DNA from 2 places in the Wukongibacter baidiensis genome. Region 2 is predicted to be linked to the other one. Evidence: a T-box and tRNA genes for the amino acid it is inferred to sense, from the RefSeq annotation. Region 2 holds a T-box; the other holds one or more tRNA genes.
What was found. The T-box of region 2 lies ahead of R9X47_RS29290 (glycine--tRNA ligase). A T-box ahead of a tRNA ligase gene usually reads a tRNA of that ligase, here a tRNA-Gly.

Region 1: it encodes a tRNA-Gly, which carries the amino acid that the T-box ahead of R9X47_RS29290 (glycine--tRNA ligase) is inferred to sense. The anticodon was not compared.

What each region holds. Positions count from the first base shown of each region.
Region 1 covers NZ_CP138202.1:5,626,707-5,636,132, forward strand. Annotated here, with positions in the region: gene R9X47_RS25425 (aspartate-semialdehyde dehydrogenase) at 1-234, opposite strand, end outside; gene R9X47_RS25430 (M20 metallopeptidase family protein) at 747-1,916, shown strand; gene R9X47_RS25435 (CPBP family glutamic-type intramembrane protease) at 1,933-2,943, shown strand; gene R9X47_RS25440 (small, acid-soluble spore protein, alpha/beta type) at 3,219-3,446, shown strand; gene R9X47_RS25445 (class I SAM-dependent DNA methyltransferase) at 3,724-4,473, shown strand; gene R9X47_RS25450 (cold shock domain-containing protein) at 4,728-4,925, shown strand; gene hslO (Hsp33 family molecular chaperone HslO) at 5,354-6,244, shown strand; tRNA gene R9X47_RS25460 (tRNA-Val) at 6,394-6,469, shown strand; tRNA gene R9X47_RS25465 (tRNA-Asp) at 6,510-6,586, shown strand; tRNA gene R9X47_RS25470 (tRNA-Phe) at 6,592-6,667, shown strand; tRNA gene R9X47_RS25475 (tRNA-Gly) at 6,671-6,745, shown strand; tRNA gene R9X47_RS25480 (tRNA-Cys) at 6,759-6,833, shown strand; gene R9X47_RS25485 (DUF6873 family GME fold protein) at 7,065-7,823, shown strand; gene ytxC (putative sporulation protein YtxC) at 8,048-8,965, shown strand; gene R9X47_RS25495 (DUF445 domain-containing protein) at 9,197-9,426, shown strand, end outside.
Region 2 covers NZ_CP138202.1:6,374,736-6,382,805, forward strand. Annotated here, with positions in the region: gene R9X47_RS29260 (DUF3048 domain-containing protein) at 1-951, shown strand, start outside; gene era (GTPase Era) at 1,075-1,962, shown strand; gene mgtE (magnesium transporter) at 1,995-3,380, shown strand; gene R9X47_RS29275 (hypothetical protein) at 3,472-3,624, shown strand; gene recO (DNA repair protein RecO) at 3,629-4,384, shown strand; gene R9X47_RS29285 (DUF4342 domain-containing protein) at 4,446-4,970, shown strand; T-box leader at 5,069-5,240, shown strand; gene R9X47_RS29290 (glycine--tRNA ligase) at 5,365-6,762, shown strand; gene R9X47_RS29295 (helix-turn-helix transcriptional regulator) at 6,998-7,627, shown strand; gene R9X47_RS29300 (pyruvate, water dikinase regulatory protein) at 7,664-8,070, shown strand, end outside.

The DNA of each region.
Region 1 (9,426 bases), 750 kb from region 2:
TGTATCCCCACCGGCAGAAAAAAGAGCTATGTCTATGTCCCTATCAAATGAGTCTTCCTTTAGCTCTTCAACGGTATATTCGATACCCTTACACTTTACCTTTTGGCCTGCAGACTTTGATGATGCAAAGACATATAGGTTTTCATATGGAAAGTCTCTTTCTTCTAAAACCTTTAAAAAAGTTCTTCCAACCATTCCTGTTGCGCCAACAACGGCTATATTTGCTTTTCTCAAAATAAAACCTCCCATTCTCCACTTAAAATAAAAGTCTACGCCAGTTGTAACAAAACTGTAGGATTGTACATACATTATTCTATGATAATTCATCGGTTAAATATATAATATGCCCAAAGAATAATGATTGTTACATCTTATATTTATTAAAAAATACTTAAAAAAATACAGAGACCTTTTATATAGAACAGCAAAAAGAAAAAATGCTTTCTTCCTTCCTTGTACCTAAATTATATATATGGTAACACTTGTCAGAGGGGATGTCAACAAAAAAGTCTATTATAAATATAAAGATTCTTATGGCAGATTTTTTCAAGCATGAAGCCAAAATTATATTTATTCATAAGTTAAAATTTCTTAAGAAAATTCGTGGTTTTAACTTGAAAAAAATAATATAAAGATATAGTATATCAAAGAATACTTATTATATAATCATAAATATAGTTTTATATAAATATACGTGATAAATTTTACAGATCCTAAATAAAATCAAACTTTGTAGAGGTGAGATTATGATTAAACTGGACAAAGATATACGAGATATATCGCAATCAATAATTAAAGCAAGAAGGGATTTACATCAAATACCTGAACTAGGATTTAAGGAATATAAGACAAACGAATATATCACTAATTTTTTAAAAAAACTAGAAATAGATAACATTGAAAAGACTGCTGGAACTGGAGTGATGGTCTATTTTAAGGGGAGTGAAGGGAATAAAACCATTGCCTTTAGAGCCGATATCGATGCATTGCCAATAAGCGAGAGAACGGATGTGGAATACTCATCACAGCACAATGGGATGATGCATGCTTGTGGGCACGACGGTCATACTGCTATATTACTAGGTTTTGCTATGTATTTATCCCAGAATAGAGCAAAGATTAAAGATAATATACTTTTGATTTTCCAACCTGCCGAGGAGGGACCAGGTGGTGCAGAGATCATCGTAAAGGAAGGAGTCTTTAAGAGATACAATGTAGACTCGATATATGGACTTCATCTATATCCGGATGTTATGGAAGGAAAGGTAGGATTAAAGTCAGGACCTATAATGGCGCAAACCGGAGAGTTTGATATACATATAAAAGGGAAGAGTGGCCATGGTGCGATGCCGCACAATAGCAAGGATTCCATAGTAATAGCATCAGAACTTATAAACTCAATACATCATATAATAAGTAGAAACGTAGATCCCGTAGAACCGGCTGTTATAACTATAGGAAGGATTGAAGGTGGAGAAAGAAGAAATGTTATAGCAGGTGAAGTTGTTATGGAAGGAACTATGAGAGCCTTTAATGAGTCGATATATAAAAAAATGAAGAGAAAAATGAAAATAGTCTCTAAAAGCTTAGCAATGGCGCATGATTGCGAAATAGATGTTGTCTTTAGAGATATGTACCCATTTGTAGATAATGACAAGAAGTTGGTAGATAATTTTATTGCTGCAATTGGTGAAGAGCATATCGAAATAGTTAAACCACAAATGACTGCCGAAGACTTTTCTTACTATCAAAGGGCAGTTCCAGGATTATTTTTCTTTTTAGGTGTGAGGAACGAAGAAAAAGGGTATGTTTATTCTCTTCATAATTCTAAATTCAATTTTAACGAAGATGTCCTGGCTGCAGGAGTGCAAATATATGTAAGTACACTGATTCATAATAATTCTTTGGAAGAGTAGTTATAGAGGTGATTTTATGAAAAAAGGAAAGGTTAGTATTTTAGAAACGAATATTCTTTACTTAGTTGCAGCGCTGCTACTAGTTACAATTGGTGCCTATGCCCAAAGTACAAATATCAAGCTTGGTCTAATAATTACGGAGTATATTCTAGTACTATTACCTGTTATTATTTTCCTTAAAGTAAAGGGCATAGGGATAAGAAAGTTTTTGAGATTTAACAAAATAAGAGTAAAACATGGTCTGGTTGTTGTATTAGTAACATTGCTAAGTTATCCTATAGCCGCCTTTGCTAATGTGATAGTGTTGTCTATTCTAAGTTTTCTTGGCCTAGATATTATACCATCGCCAGTACCAGTGGCAGAAAACTTTAGTGAATATATAGTGCTTTTCTTTATTATTGCAATTTCAGCAGGAATATGTGAAGAAGTACTTTTTAGAGGTCTATTGTTGAGGGTTTATGAAGAAAAATATAAAATGGTAGGTATAGTAACCACTGCAGTGATGTTTGGTGTATTCCACTTTAACCTACAAAACTTAGCTGCACCGATAGTCTTAGGATTAGTTTTTGGGTACTTGGTGCATATAACTGACTCGATATACGCAGGTATAATAGGTCATATCACTAATAATGGTATAGCGGTCACCCTGATGTATGGATTGACTATTTTATATGAGAAATTAGGCCAATACGGTAATTTTGCACCAGATAAAAATACAATGCCAACCACTGGACAATTAATTGCCGCTACAGTACTCTTAGGAGTTATAGCAACTGCTTCAGGAACTCTTGCATTTTTACTCATAAGATACTTGAAGAGAGACATTGATAGTAACCTACTTGATAATCAGGATGATTATTATGAATATGAAAACTCCAATATAGATATTGACAGTTTTTATGAAAAGAATATGGATAATCAAATTGACCAGCAAAAAGAAGAGGGTTATAGATTTATAAGATTCATTCCTGTGGGGATTGTGTGTGTTATGTATATCTTTTTTTCTTATCTACAGTTTTCTTGGTAAGCATACAAATGTGGAGATGATACAGGAGAATATATGAATAAAAAAAAACACCCCGAAATATCGTCCTTTCAAGGTGTTAACTTAAATATATATTGTACAATATATATTTAAAGGGGGAGTGGGAAACAACATAACAACCATAAAAAAGAATAGCATTAAAATAGTGAAATATCAACAAAAAAAGATAAATATTACAAAAGTTTAAGAAATAATTGTTATTTTATGTATAAAAGTCAACCCCTTACTCAATAATACTTGTGAGGGGAGTGATAAATTTGTCAAAAAAAAATCGAGACAAAAACAAAAAATTTAAAATTGAAACAATAGAAGATAAATGGAAGTATGAAATTGCATCTGAATTAGGACTTCTAGATAAGGTTATGAGTGATGGCTGGGGAGGATTAACAGCCAAGGAAACCGGTAGAATCGGAGGTCTAATAACAGTAAGGAAAAAGAAAATGAAAAAAATGCAGGAACAAGAACAAGTACAGCAAGAGGGATAGAGTTTTCTATCCCTCATCTTGTTGACAAAGTCAACAAGATGATAGACTGTTGAGGAATCTGAAGTTCGAGGCGTGATGAAAGCAAGAGACCGCAGCGTATACAGACATACGTAAGGGTTCTTGGTTGAAGCAACAACGAAGAAATTCGGATTTATCAACAGTCTAAGGGATAGAGCTTTCTATCTCTTTTTTTATTTACCTCTTTTGCTTTAGATAGGTTTTGTGTATAATTTAAGAATCGATGAATAATCTAGGTGAAAGGTAAGAAGGGATAAAGATGGAAGCTTATAGTGGATTTGCTAAGGTTTATGATTTTCTAATGAGGGATGTCGACTATGATAGTTGGGTTGACTACATAGAAAAAATTTTTGGTAGAGAGGGATCAAGACCTAAAACTATTTTGGAACTTGCATGTGGTACCGGTAATATAACAAATAGGCTATCAAAAAGAGGGTATGACATGATTGGTATCGATATATCAAGTGAAATGTTAACCTTTGCTAAGGACAAAGCACATGCTATTGGGCAGGATGTTAGATATATTAATCAGGATATGAGAGATTTGAACTATTCAAAGCAGGTAGATGCTATAGTCTGTCTATGTGATGGATTTAACTATATCCTAGAGGAGGACGATTTAGCATCAATATTTGATAAGGTATATTCTTTACTTCAGGATGAAGGGATCTTTATTTTTGACATAAGTTCTTATTACAAGCTCTCTAAAATTCTTGGAAACAATGTTTATGGAGAAAATTATGAAGATGTGTCATACTTATGGCAAAACTATTTTGATGATGACTCAGATATATGTGAATTGGACCTGACTATCTTCACTAGAGATGGAGAATTATTTGCAAGGCATCAAGAATGTCACTACCAGAGAGCCTACAGGAGAGAAATGGTTATAGAACTTTTGCAAAGTGTCGGGTTTGAAGATATAGACATCTATAATGCCTTTACCTTTGAAGATTTCCAATATACCGATGAAAGAATATGTTTTGTATGTAAAAAAAGTAACTCATAAAGATTGCTGAAATTGATTTTTTCTACAGATATAATGGAAATTACATATATACATAATTGTAAAAAGTTCCTATTGGTTTAAAAAAATAGAAAAATAATCAATAAATTATGTATAATATTTAGAAGTTTTGAGTATTCTAATAATAAAGGTTTTTTAGCTAATTGTTTGACACTGCAAATGGCCTGTGTTAAAATTAGTATGAGCTAGCTTAATTAAATCTAATTTTTGGAAGTTTTAGGAGGATTGATTGTTTCATGAAAGGTAAAGTAAAATGGTTTAACGGAGAAAAAGGATACGGATTTATCACTGCTGAAGATGGAAATGACGTATTCGTTCATTATTCTGCAATTCTTGGAGATGGATTCAAGACTTTAGAAGAAGACCAAGAAGTTGAATTTGATGTTGTTGATGGTGACAAAGGACCTCAAGCAACTCAAGTTACTAAGCTTTAATTTATAGATAATTAATAAGCTTATCGGCCCTGACTAGTTCAGGGCTTTATTGTTGCGTTTTTGACCTAAATAGAATCACAGATCTAGACAAAAACTTCATTTTGATTTCTCAAATATAGATATGAAAGCAACCTTTATTCATTAAAATTTAATTAGCGGATTGTATAATAAGAGTAAATATTTTAATGATATTTGAGAAATCAAAATGTTACCCTGGATTAACCAGGGTTAATAAAATATTTTGTATTACTAGAGGGAAAAATATAAAGTGAAAGAGCTGATTTTTATCAGCTTTTAACATAGCAAAGATATAGAGATTCCAGTCAAAACTTTAATTTATACACATCAAAAATTCCCGGAAACATCGGATATTTTGATATATATAAGTTAAGGTTTATTTGGAACTCTTTATAGTTGGAGGGATTACTTTGAAAAATTATATAGTACGAGGACTTGCTGCTAATAAGAGCATAAGATTATTTGCTGCGGTAACAACGGATATGGTTGAAAAGGCTAGAGAAATACATGACACAACCCCTGTTGCTACTGCAGCTTTAGGTAGAACAATAACTGCTGCATCTATTATGGGATATATGCTCAAGGGTGAAAAGGACAAGGTGACCTTACAAATTAGAGGTTCTAATAAAATAAAGTCTATTGTGGCAGTTGCTGATTCTAAAGGATCTGTAAAGGGTTATATTTCCCACCCTCATATAGATGTAACCTTAAATGAAAAGGGGAAACTAGATGTAGGCGGTGCTGTAGGGAAAAATGGTAAGATGATAATTGCAAAAGATCTAGGTCTTAAGGAACCATATGTAGGACAGTCAAACTTAATAACTGGTGAAATAGGAGAAGATCTGGCTGCATATTATATGTATTCAGAACAGCAACCATCTGTTGTATCACTAGGAGTACTACTGGACGTAGACGGCTGCGTAAAGGCTTCAGGTGGGTTTATTATTCAGCCATTACCCGATGTAGATGAAGAAACCCTAATTAAACTTGAAGAGGCAATCAAGGATATTCCGTCTACATCTTCTATGGTAGATGAAGGGATGACAGGAGAAGAAATATTAAGAGCTATACTAAAGGACTTTGATGTTGATATAATTGAAAAAACTGAGATAGATTTTGTTTGCGATTGTTCAGTGGACAAGATTGAAAAGGCTTTACTTAGTATAGGTGAAAAAGAACTCAGATCTTTAATAGAGGAAGATGGCAAAGCAGAAATAAAGTGCCACTTTTGCAATAAAAAATATTTATTCAACGAAGAAGACCTTACTGGATTATTAAATGAAGCTTTAGGCCATAAGTAGGTATATAACTCAGATTGTTCAATGTAACGTTGAATAATCTGAGTTATTAAAGTTTATGTTGGACATTGATACACTTATAAGGAAATCAAAGAATCACTTGACAATAAGTTTAAAATGTTGTATTATAATATTTGTCAGCTCAATAATAAGGGCGCATAGCTCAGCTGGGAGAGCACCTGCCTTACAAGCAGGGGGTCACAGGTTCAAGTCCTGTTGCGCCCACCAAATTATTTGATGCTAGACAAGTAAAGTATATTTAAAATACGGTCCAGTAGTTCAGTTGGCTAGAACGCTAGCCTGTCACGCTAGAGGTCGAGGGTTCGAGTCCCTTCTGGATCGCCAAATATGCCCAGATAGCTCAGTCGGTAGAGCAGGGGACTGAAAATCCCCGTGTCGGTGGTTCGATTCCGCCTCTGGGCACCATGTGCGGTAGTGGCTCAGTGGTAGAGCATCGCCTTGCCAAGGCGAGGGTCGAGGGTTCAAATCCCTTCTACCGCTCCAATTAATTAAATAAGGCGGCATAGCCAAGTGGTAAGGCAGAGGTCTGCAAAACCTTTATTCCCCAGTTCAAATCTGGGTGCCGCCTCCATTGACAACAAAGTCATCCAAAGGGATGTCTTTTTTTTATGTTATGATAGAAACTATAAAAGGAATTGAATGAACGGTTAGTGTAATAATATAGAGATTCCAGTGTAAGTATTAACTTATATACATCCAAAATTCCGAAAAACATTGGATATTTTGATAGGTATCAATTAAGCTTCGTTAGGACCCCTTTATAATAGTAAACACGTGACTAAAAAGTAGGTGAACTGATGCAATGGATAGTTTTATTGAAACACCTTTTTTGCCTAAGGGAAAAGTAAAAACTGTTGTAGTAGACAAGAGAGTTGCAAAATGTATTCAGAATAAAATACGAGCTAAAGGTATAAATATTATTGAGGCTCCTTATTGCAAGGACTTGTATGAAGCGGTTTCGGCACATCCTGATATGCTAATGCATCATATTGGAGGAGATGAAATCGTCGTTGCTCCTAATATATATTTTCAGGCTAAGGAAAAATTTAAGATGTTGAATTTGAAAATAATTAAGGGTGATACTACACTAAAAAGTTCCTATCCAGATAATATTGCATATAATGTAGGGAGGATAGGGAGATTTGCCATACACAACTTCAAATACACCGATAAAAAAATAATAGAAAAACTTGAACAGAAGAAAGTTGAATCTATAAATGTAAAGCAAGGATATTCAAAATGCTCTATTTGTGTAGTAAATGAAAGAGCTATAATAACTTCCGATAAAGGAATAGCAAAAAAAATAGGGAAGTATGATATAGATGTACTGCTTATCGAAAGCGGATATATTGAGTTGCCGGGGCTGAACTATGGATTTATAGGTGGAGCTTCTGGATTAATTTCAAGTAATAAACTACTCTTTTGTGGAAATACTAAAAAACATCCCGATTTTGAAAAAATAAAAAAATTTCTTGAAAAATATTCGGTGACCTATGATTGTGTTGGAGAAAAAAAGCTTATAGATATAGGTTCGATAATACCAATAACTGAAAAACTTTGATAGAGATTCCAGTCGAAACTTCAATTTATATATATCCAAATATTTGAGTTTTTGTAAGTTTCTAATGTGTATAAATTAATAGACTAGTAATAAGAACAATATAAAAACCTTAGTAAATATTAGTTATATATAAATGACAGGAAAAACAAAAACTAACAGAACAATGTTTGTATATGCTCTTTTATACTCCCATATACTACAATTGAAAGGAGGGCTTTATAACAATGGATTTACTTTCAATTACTTTATATGAAAATGTAGACAATACGAATAAATTAGTAGATAGGATCCTAAAAAATTATGGAAACGAAGACCTCAAGATAAAAAGCAGCGTAGTAGAAGATGGAAAGTTTAATACTATCAAATTTTATATAGATGAGGATTTTATTAGGGAAAATAAGAAGCAATATGATGAATGCTTTGATGAATTTAATCATCACGTAGCCATAGGTATATCTAATTATATAGTAGATATCTTAGAGATAAAAATAGTAGAAAAAATTTTATATGCTAATTATTATTTTCTAAAGGCAAATGAAAAAAGGTTGATAATTGAAGAATTAAATAAATGCTTTGACAATGAAATTTATGATAGAAGTATCGATGTGCCCTACAAGGTAAATAGAAAAGCAAAAATTCTTTATAGGTTATTAGATTTTCTGGATGAAAATAATAACATAAATATTGAAGGTTTTGTTAATTTCAGACTAAGGAACTACCTTGAGGATCTATATGAAATAATTGATAGAGTAATTGAAGAATATGTAATGGAAAAAGAATATAAGGAATTCATAAAACTATTGAAATATTTTGTGGATATTCAGGAATCAAAAATTGAATTAATTAATATTGTAGTAGATAAAACAGGAACATATCACTTTTTTGATGAGGGAAACAACTTGATTAATGACGAGTACATAAGGGGATTGATAGCTGATCTAGTAGATAGCAACCTAAACAATGATGATATGCTTGTTAGTACTCTAATAACTATAGCACCAAAAAAAATAGTATTTCATTTTGTAAGCAATGTTAAGAACACTGAGATTATTGAAACTATAAAAAATATTTTTGATGGAAAAGTTTATACATGTAACAATTGTCGTTTATGTAATATGAATAAAATAATAAAAGAAGAGTAGAAACATGAGAAGCGGTTAAGGCTGACCCAGTATCTGAATTTACTTGCTGTTGCTAAAATGGAGAAGGTGAACTACTTTAGTATGTCTTCCGGTTATTCTCCTACAGCAATCTCAGTTTTCAGATTTGGGGCAGCCTATTATTATGCTGACAAATTAAAGCTATTGAAAGCATTTTAGGGATATGTTATACTTTACTTTGTTCCTAGAAGTTATAACATAAGAGGTGAAGAAATGTTCTGGACAAAAGTGGCGCTTCTATCTATAATAGGAGCTTTTATAGGATGGATGACAAATGTATTTGCAATTAAATTAATTTTTAGGCCTCTAAACCCGGTTAAGATCCCTTTTGTAGATTTACATATACAGGGTTTGATACCTAAAAGGAAAAAAGAGATAGCCCAAAGTATTGGGCACACTGTTGAAACGGAACTTGTTTCTATTGAGGAAATAATAGACAAGCT
Region 2 (8,070 bases):
ATTAAAGAGGATGAAGAGGACAAGGATACAGAGGAAGAAATTATTGACTTAGAAAATAAAGTTAAGTCACCTTTAACAGGAATGTACATAGATAAGGAAAGATTAAATGATAGACCTATTGCAGTTATGCTTGATAACTACTATAAAGCTAGACCACAAGCTGGACTAAGTGAAGCGGATATTGTATATGAGATATTGGCTGAAGGTAATATTACTCGTTATTTAGCAATTATATACACAAATAAGCCTGAAACAATTGGACCAGTAAGAAGTGCTAGACCGTACTTTTTAGATAAGGCATTGGAATACGATCCACTGTATGTTCACGTTGGTGGAAGTGAGCAAGCCAAGTCTGACATAAAATCTTTAAAAATGGCAGATATCGATGGTTTATCGAGTGGTGGAGATATATTCTGGAGAAAGAAGCACAAGCCAATACCAAACAATATGTATACAAACTACGCAGCAATTATGAAGCAATCTAAAAGAAGAAAGTACAATAAAAATGGTAACTTTGAAACACTACAATTTAATGAAAAAGACATGGAGATTGAAGGAAAGGAATTAAACGAAATAAAAATTCCTTATAGAGATAAAAAGTATTCTTCAGGATTCAAGTACAACAAAGAAGATGGCTTATACTATAGATATGTAAATAATAAACCACATTTAGATGAGACATCAAAAATTCATCTAACAGCGAAAAATGTAATTGTTCAATATGCTGGACAAAGGGTTATTGACAGTGTAGGAAGACTTGAAATGAACTTAATAGGAAGTGGAAAAGGTCTTTATATAACTAATGGGAAAGCTATGGAGGTAAGTTGGAAAAAGCCTTCTAGAAGAGAGCTTACAAGATTCTATGATTCTAATGGAAATGAAATAAGCTTAAATCCGGGAATTACATGGTTCCAAGTGGTTCCAAACGGTTTAAATATAGTTACTAAGTAAGAAAGTTTATTATAAAGAAATTTGTTTATACAAAATAGAAAATATAGTAAAATTTTAGTAAAGGTATAAGCTATTTAAAAACAAGAAGTTGAAAATAATAAAAATACATAGGTGGTGAATATTTTGGCCTTCAAATCAGGATTTGTAACAATAATCGGAAGACCAAATGTAGGAAAATCTACATTGATAAATAATATAGTTGGACAGAAAATATTAATAATGTCGAATAAGCCTCAAACTACTAGAAACAAGATTCAAACAATATACAATGGTGATGAGTCTCAAATAGTGTTTCTAGATACTCCAGGTATCCATAAGCCTAAAAATAAATTAGGTGAGAATATGGTAAAGGCTGCAAAGGATACATTGAATGAAGTAGATGTTATAGTTTTCATGGTAGATGAATCTACACAAATAGGTCCTGGAGATAGGTATATACTTGAGATGTTAAAGGATGTAAAAACACCGGTTATACTTGGTATAAACAAAATTGATATTTTGGGACCCGATGAATATAAGAAGCTTTATGAAGCCTACAGTGAGTATGGTATATTTGATGAAATAATGGGTCTATCAGCTATAAATGGTAAAAACGTTGATAAGCTTATTGATAAACTTATTGATAGATTGCCAGATGGACCTCAATATTTCCCTTCAGATATGATAACCGATCAGCCCGAAAGATTTGTAGTTTCGGAAATAGTAAGGGAGAAGCTTCTCCATTATCTTCATGAGGAAGTGCCGCATGGAGTAGCCGTAGTTGTTAACTTTATGAGACAAAGGGAAGATAAGGATATAATTGATGTAGATGTTACTATATACTGCGAGAGAAATTCCCATAAAGCAATAATTATTGGGAAAAACGGAAAGAAAATAAAAGGTGTCGGAAAGAGTTCAAGGGAAGAGATTGAAAGACTCCTTGGATCAAAGGTATTTATGGAAATATGGGTAAAGGTTAAAAAAGATTGGAGAGATAAGGAAAGTATGTTAAGGAATCTTGGATACATGTAGTTACCGCGTCCTTAACTAAAGGGGGTGTGAGTATGACAAAGCCTAGCAGTGAAAAATTTATAGATAGATTAAATATAGTAGAAGATTTTTTAGAAAATGGTGAAGACTTAAAGTTAAGTGAATATATTGAAGAACTCCACCCTGCAGATGTAGCTGAAATCCTACTCGAGCTTGATGATGACAGACAAGAGAAGTTTTTCAGCATTCTTTCCTGGGAACAGGCTAGTAAGGTACTTGAGGAAGTTGACTCAGATACCTTCGTTGAGCTTTTGGAAATTTTCAAGAGAGAGCAAAAAATACTTATTCTTGACCAAATGGCTCAGGATGATATAGTTGATCAACTAGCAGAGCTTAGTGAAGAAAAGCGTAAAGAAATAATTTCGTTACTAGATTTAGAAGACGCTAAGGATGTAAGAGAACTCCTTATTTATGAAGAAGATACCGCTGGTGGTATCATGACCAAGGAGTATATTACAGTTAGAAAAGATATAACAATCTATCAAGCAATTGAAGATCTTAGAGAAAAATCCAGTGATGCAGAGACAATATACTATGTCTATGTTGTAGATCAAAAAGAGAGACTAGTAGGAGTTTTGTCATTAAGGGAGTTAATCGTTAGCAAGCCAAATAGCATTATTGGAGAAATAATGCATGAGAAGGTCATTAGTGTTAACCTAAGAACGGATCAAGAGGATGTAGCACGAAAGGTTTCAAAATATGACCTTTTAGCGATACCAGTTGTTGATGATGGTAATAGAATAATGGGTATAATAACAGTAGATGATATTATAGATGTTATTGAAGAAGAAGCTACTGAGGATATCTACAAATTTGCCGGTACTTCTGAAACAGAAGATATTGAAGAAGATAATATTTTTGCAAGAATATTCGCCTCAGTAAAATCTAGATTACCCTGGCTCATAGTCACTTTATTTGGTGGATTGTTATCTGCCCAGATAATAGGAGGATTTCAAACAGTAATAGACAAAAACGCAACATTAGCTTTATTTATGCCTCTGCTTGCTGGAATGGGAGGAAATGTTGGGACTCAGTCATCAACTCTAACCGTAAGAGGGATTGCAGTAGGTAATATTCATGGAAAAGAGGTATTTAAGACCTTAATTCAAGAAATATGTGTTGGGTTCCTGGTTGGTCTTTGCTGTAGTATAATAGCAGCTATTGTAACTTTGTTTCTACAAAGAGGAGAGCTGGTTTTAAGCTTTGTAGTTGGAATTTCAATGTGGGCAAATATGCTAACGGCTGCCACCATAGGAACCTTGGTTCCACTTATATTCAAAAGGATTGGTGTAGATCCAGCTGTGGCATCGGCTCCTTTTATAACTACTACAATTGATATAACAGGTTTATCAATATATTTTACACTTACTTCTATATTATTGAATAAACTAGTTATGTAGACAATTTTTTTTCCTCTAACAAAAATTTCTAGTATATACACCTCCCCATTGCAAAAAATAAGAGTACAATACTTAGAAGGGGGTATAAAAGGTGTATAAAGAAAACTTATGGAACTTATTTTTGACAACAGGGGATTTAAGTTTTTATTTAGAGTTAAGGAAAATGGAAGCTGAAGGCTCCGGCTTCAGTGAACAAAGTGAAGAAGCTGAAATTGGGGGAACGCAGAATATTTCGCTGAGGTGATGCAATGATTTATAAGACCGATGCTGTGGTCTTAAGAAAAAATAAGATTTCAGAGTCAGATGTTATATTAACCTTATTTTCTAGAAAGCTTGGAAAAATAAGAGCAGTCTCAAAGGGTGGAAGAAGACCTAAGTCGAAGTTGTCTCCAGCTTCACATATTTTTGTTTTTGGTGAGTTTGTTATTTCAAGGGGTAAGAATTTAGACAATATCTCATCGGCAGATATCCATGAGTCTTTTTACAAAATAAGAGAAGATTTGTCAAAGCTGGCATATGCCTCATACTTCTCAGAGTTATGTGATTCTGTCATAGTTGAAGGAGTAACCAATAACAGACTATTTGATACATTTTTAAAGACACTGAGTGTTATTACAGAAAATGATCAAGACCTTGAATTGATCAAACTTGGATTTCAGCTAAAGCTATTGGATTACTCCGGGTTTAGGCCCGAGTTAAATAAGTGTGTAGGCTGTGGAAGTGGGAGCTTTGATAAAATACGATTCAACATTCCTCAAGGTGGTCTAATATGTGATAATTGTATAGGAAAATACGGAGCTAACACTTTCTTACTAAATGAGACTATGCTTAAGGTTATGAAATACATACTTCAAACTGATATTGTAACAATTTCAAAAATAAAACTAAATCCTAAGATAACCAATAGGTTGAACTATGTTATAGATAGTTATATTAAATTTCACCTTGAAAGAAAAAACTTTAAGAGCTTAGAGTTTCTAAATAGTTTGAAGGAAATAAAATGAAAACTCAAGGGGCATTGAACCCTTTCGTTTGACTTTAATAAAAATAAAGAGGTGATGGGTAATGGAATTTACTTTAGAGCAAGTAGATGAGGTTAGAGAAAGAACTGGTGTATCCTACCAGGAAGCTAAGGAAGCTTTAGAAGAAGCAGATGGTGATGTTTTAGAGGCAATAATTTATCTAGAAGCAAAGGAAAAAAATGATGATCATGTTAGAAACAACTTTTCTGATATGGGAAATGATGTTGTTGAAAAACTAAAGGAACTTGTTAGAATGGGTAATGTGACAAGAATATACTTAAGAAAAGATGGAGAAACGGTAATGAATATACCAATTACGGCAGGAGCCTTTGGAGCACTATTTTTCCCACCTGCAACTATAGCTGGTATTGTAGCTGCACTTGCTACAGGATGCAGATTAGAAATAGTTAAAGACGACGGTGAAGTTATTGACATACAGGATATAACAGAGGATGCTTTTCAAAATGTTAAAGAGAAAGTAGAAACTGCAAGAGATAGACTTGCAAAGATGAACAATAAGGAAAATGTTATTTATCAAGAAAGTAATGAGCAAGATATAGAAGAATAAGTAGGTATAAGTATGAAAAATTTTGATTAAATCTAGAAATTTTGTTGTCAAACTGTTTACAAATGGAATACAGTATGGTAAAATCAATAAAAAAATATTGAAATGCTTTGACGGAGAAGAGTAACTAAGAATGTTATCAAAGAGAGTCGGTGATGCTGGAAATCCGATATAATAGCTTGGTGAAGGGAGCTCCTGAGCAATACTAGCTTAAGAGGACGTTTTATACGTCAATCAGGGTGGAACCGCGGAAGTATACCTTTCGTCCCTTTTCAGGGATGAAGGGTTTTTTTATTTTTGAAAACAAAACGACGATGTCGTTTTTGTTGATAGACCTTTCAAGCAATTAAACTTATAATTAAAAGTTTAAAACTATAGAATATTAGGAGGTATCATTATGGCGAAAAAAGAACGTTCAACAATGGATAAGGTAGTATCGTTGTCGAAATCAAGAGGATTTATTTTCTCAGGTTCAGAGATTTATGGTGGATTAGCTAATACTTGGGACTATGGTCCATTAGGTGTTGAATTAAAGAATAATGTAAAAAAGGCATGGTGGAAAAAATTCATACAAGAAAGTCCTTATAACGTAGGATTAGATGCTGCAATACTAATGAATCCTGAGACATGGGTTGCATCTGGTCACGTTGGAGGTTTTAATGATCCTCTTATGGATTGTAAAAAGTGTAGAGCTAGATTTAGAGCTGATAAATTAATAGAAGATAATTTAGCAGAGAATAATGAAGCTGAACAAGTTGTTGATGGATGGTCAAATGAAAGAATGGAAAAATATATAAGCGATAAGGATATTAAATGTCCTGAATGTGGTGAAGCAGACTTTACGAACATAAGACAGTTCAACCTTATGTTTAAAACATTCCAAGGTGTTGTAGAGGACTCTCAGGCAGAAATATTCTTAAGACCAGAAACTGCACAGGGTATCTTTGTAAACTTTAAGAACGTGCAAAGATCATCAAGAAAGAAGATTCCATTTGGAATTGGTCAAATAGGTAAATCATTCAGAAACGAAATAACTCCTGGAAACTTTACATTCAGAACTAGAGAATTTGAGCAAATGGAATTAGAGTTTTTCTGCGAGCCAGGTGAAGATTTAAAATGGTTTAGCTACTGGAAGGATTTCTGTAATAATTGGCTTTTAAGCCTTAACATGAAGGAAGAAAATATTAGACTTAGAGATCATGAACAAGATGAGCTATCACACTATAGTAATGCAACTACCGATGTGGAATACAGATTCCCATTTGGATGGGGAGAATTATGGGGTATTGCTGATAGAACTGACTTTGATCTTAAGCAGCATATAGAGCAGTCTGGTGTTGATTTGAGCTATCAAGATCCTGTTACAAATGAAAAATACGTTCCTTATTGTATAGAGCCATCTCTTGGAGCAGACAGAGTAACATTAGCATTCTTAGTTGATGCATATGAAGAAGAGCAATTAGAAGACGGTTCAGAAAGGGTAGTTCTTAAACTGCACCCAGCATTAGCGCCATTTAAGGCAGCGATATTCCCTCTTACTAAGAAACTTAGGGAGCCAGCTGAAGAACTATACAGCAAGCTTGCAAAGAAGTTTATGGTGGATTATGACGAATCAGGTAGTATCGGTAAGAGATATAGAAGACATGATGAAGCTGGAACACCATTATGTATAACAGTAGATTTTGATACATTAGAAGATAACACTGTAACTGTAAGAGATAGAGATACAATGGAGCAGGTTAGAATAAAAATTGATGAACTAGAAGATTATATTAATAATAAAATAGAATTCTAATAACAAAAGAATGACATATAATATGGATAGCGATTATGCTATCCATTTATATTTAGCTATGAGTTCAAACATTTTTTAGTAGTTAAAACCCCCTATTTTCACAAATGTGTTATGCTGTTTGTTGAAAAATTAAAAATTTTTATAAAAATTTCTAAAATTAGAGACAAATTTAAATAAATAGTATATAATATTGCAGTAATAGTATAACACATTTAGCTTAAACGAGGTGATTATTATAGAATTTAATAGTCGACAGAGAAGAATAATTGAAATAGTAAAGGATAACGAGCCAATTACAAGCGAACATATTGCCGATGAATTGAACCTTACCAGGGCTACATTAAGACCTGACCTTGCAATATTGACTATGTCTGGAGTTCTTGAAGCCAGACCTAAGGTTGGATATTTTTATACTGGTAAAGGAGAAAAGGAAGAAATATCTTATAAGGTGAATGAGATTAAGGCCAATGATATAAAATCAGTGCCTATTGTGGTAGATGAAAAAACATCTGTATATGATGCAATAGTGTCAATGTTTTTAGAGGATGTAGGAACAATATTTGTTGTATCAGATGGTTTTCTTACTGGGGTGGTATCCAGGAAGGATTTTTTAAAAAGCTGTATAGGTGGAATGGATATAAATAAGATTCCTGTTGGAGTCATAATGACAAGAATGCCTAATATTATTACGGTTTTTCCTAATGAGACTGTGCTTGAAGCGGCCCAGAAAATAATTGAACATGAAGTGGATAGCTTACCAATTGTTGAAAAGGATCTAATTGAAGGAAAAGAGTACCTTAAGGTTTTAGGCAGAATATCAAAAACTAATATTACTAAGCTATTAATAGAAATAGCAGATTCATAGAATTGGACTATATCTGTAAATGGGAGGAAATGAAATATGGATGAAAGATTATTTGTTTATATTTTATCAGATTCAATAGGAGAAACTGGTGAGCAAGTTGCAAAGGCAGCGGCAGCACAATTTAAAGATGTTGACTATGTGCTAAAGAGATTTCCATATATCTCTGAAAAAGAGCAGATCGAAAATATAATTGAAAGAGCATCTAACCTAAAATCAATAGTTATTTTCACAACTGTTATTGAAGAGTTAAAGCAAACGATAATTATTGAGTGTGAAAAGAATAACATACAATATGTGGATATAATGTCTCCACTTCTAAGTTCATTTCATAATGTCGTTGGAAATGAACCAGTACATGTTCCTGGTACCATGAGACGTCTAGATGAAAGATATTTTAAAAGAGTGGCTGCGATTGAATTTGCAGTAAAATATGACGATGGTAA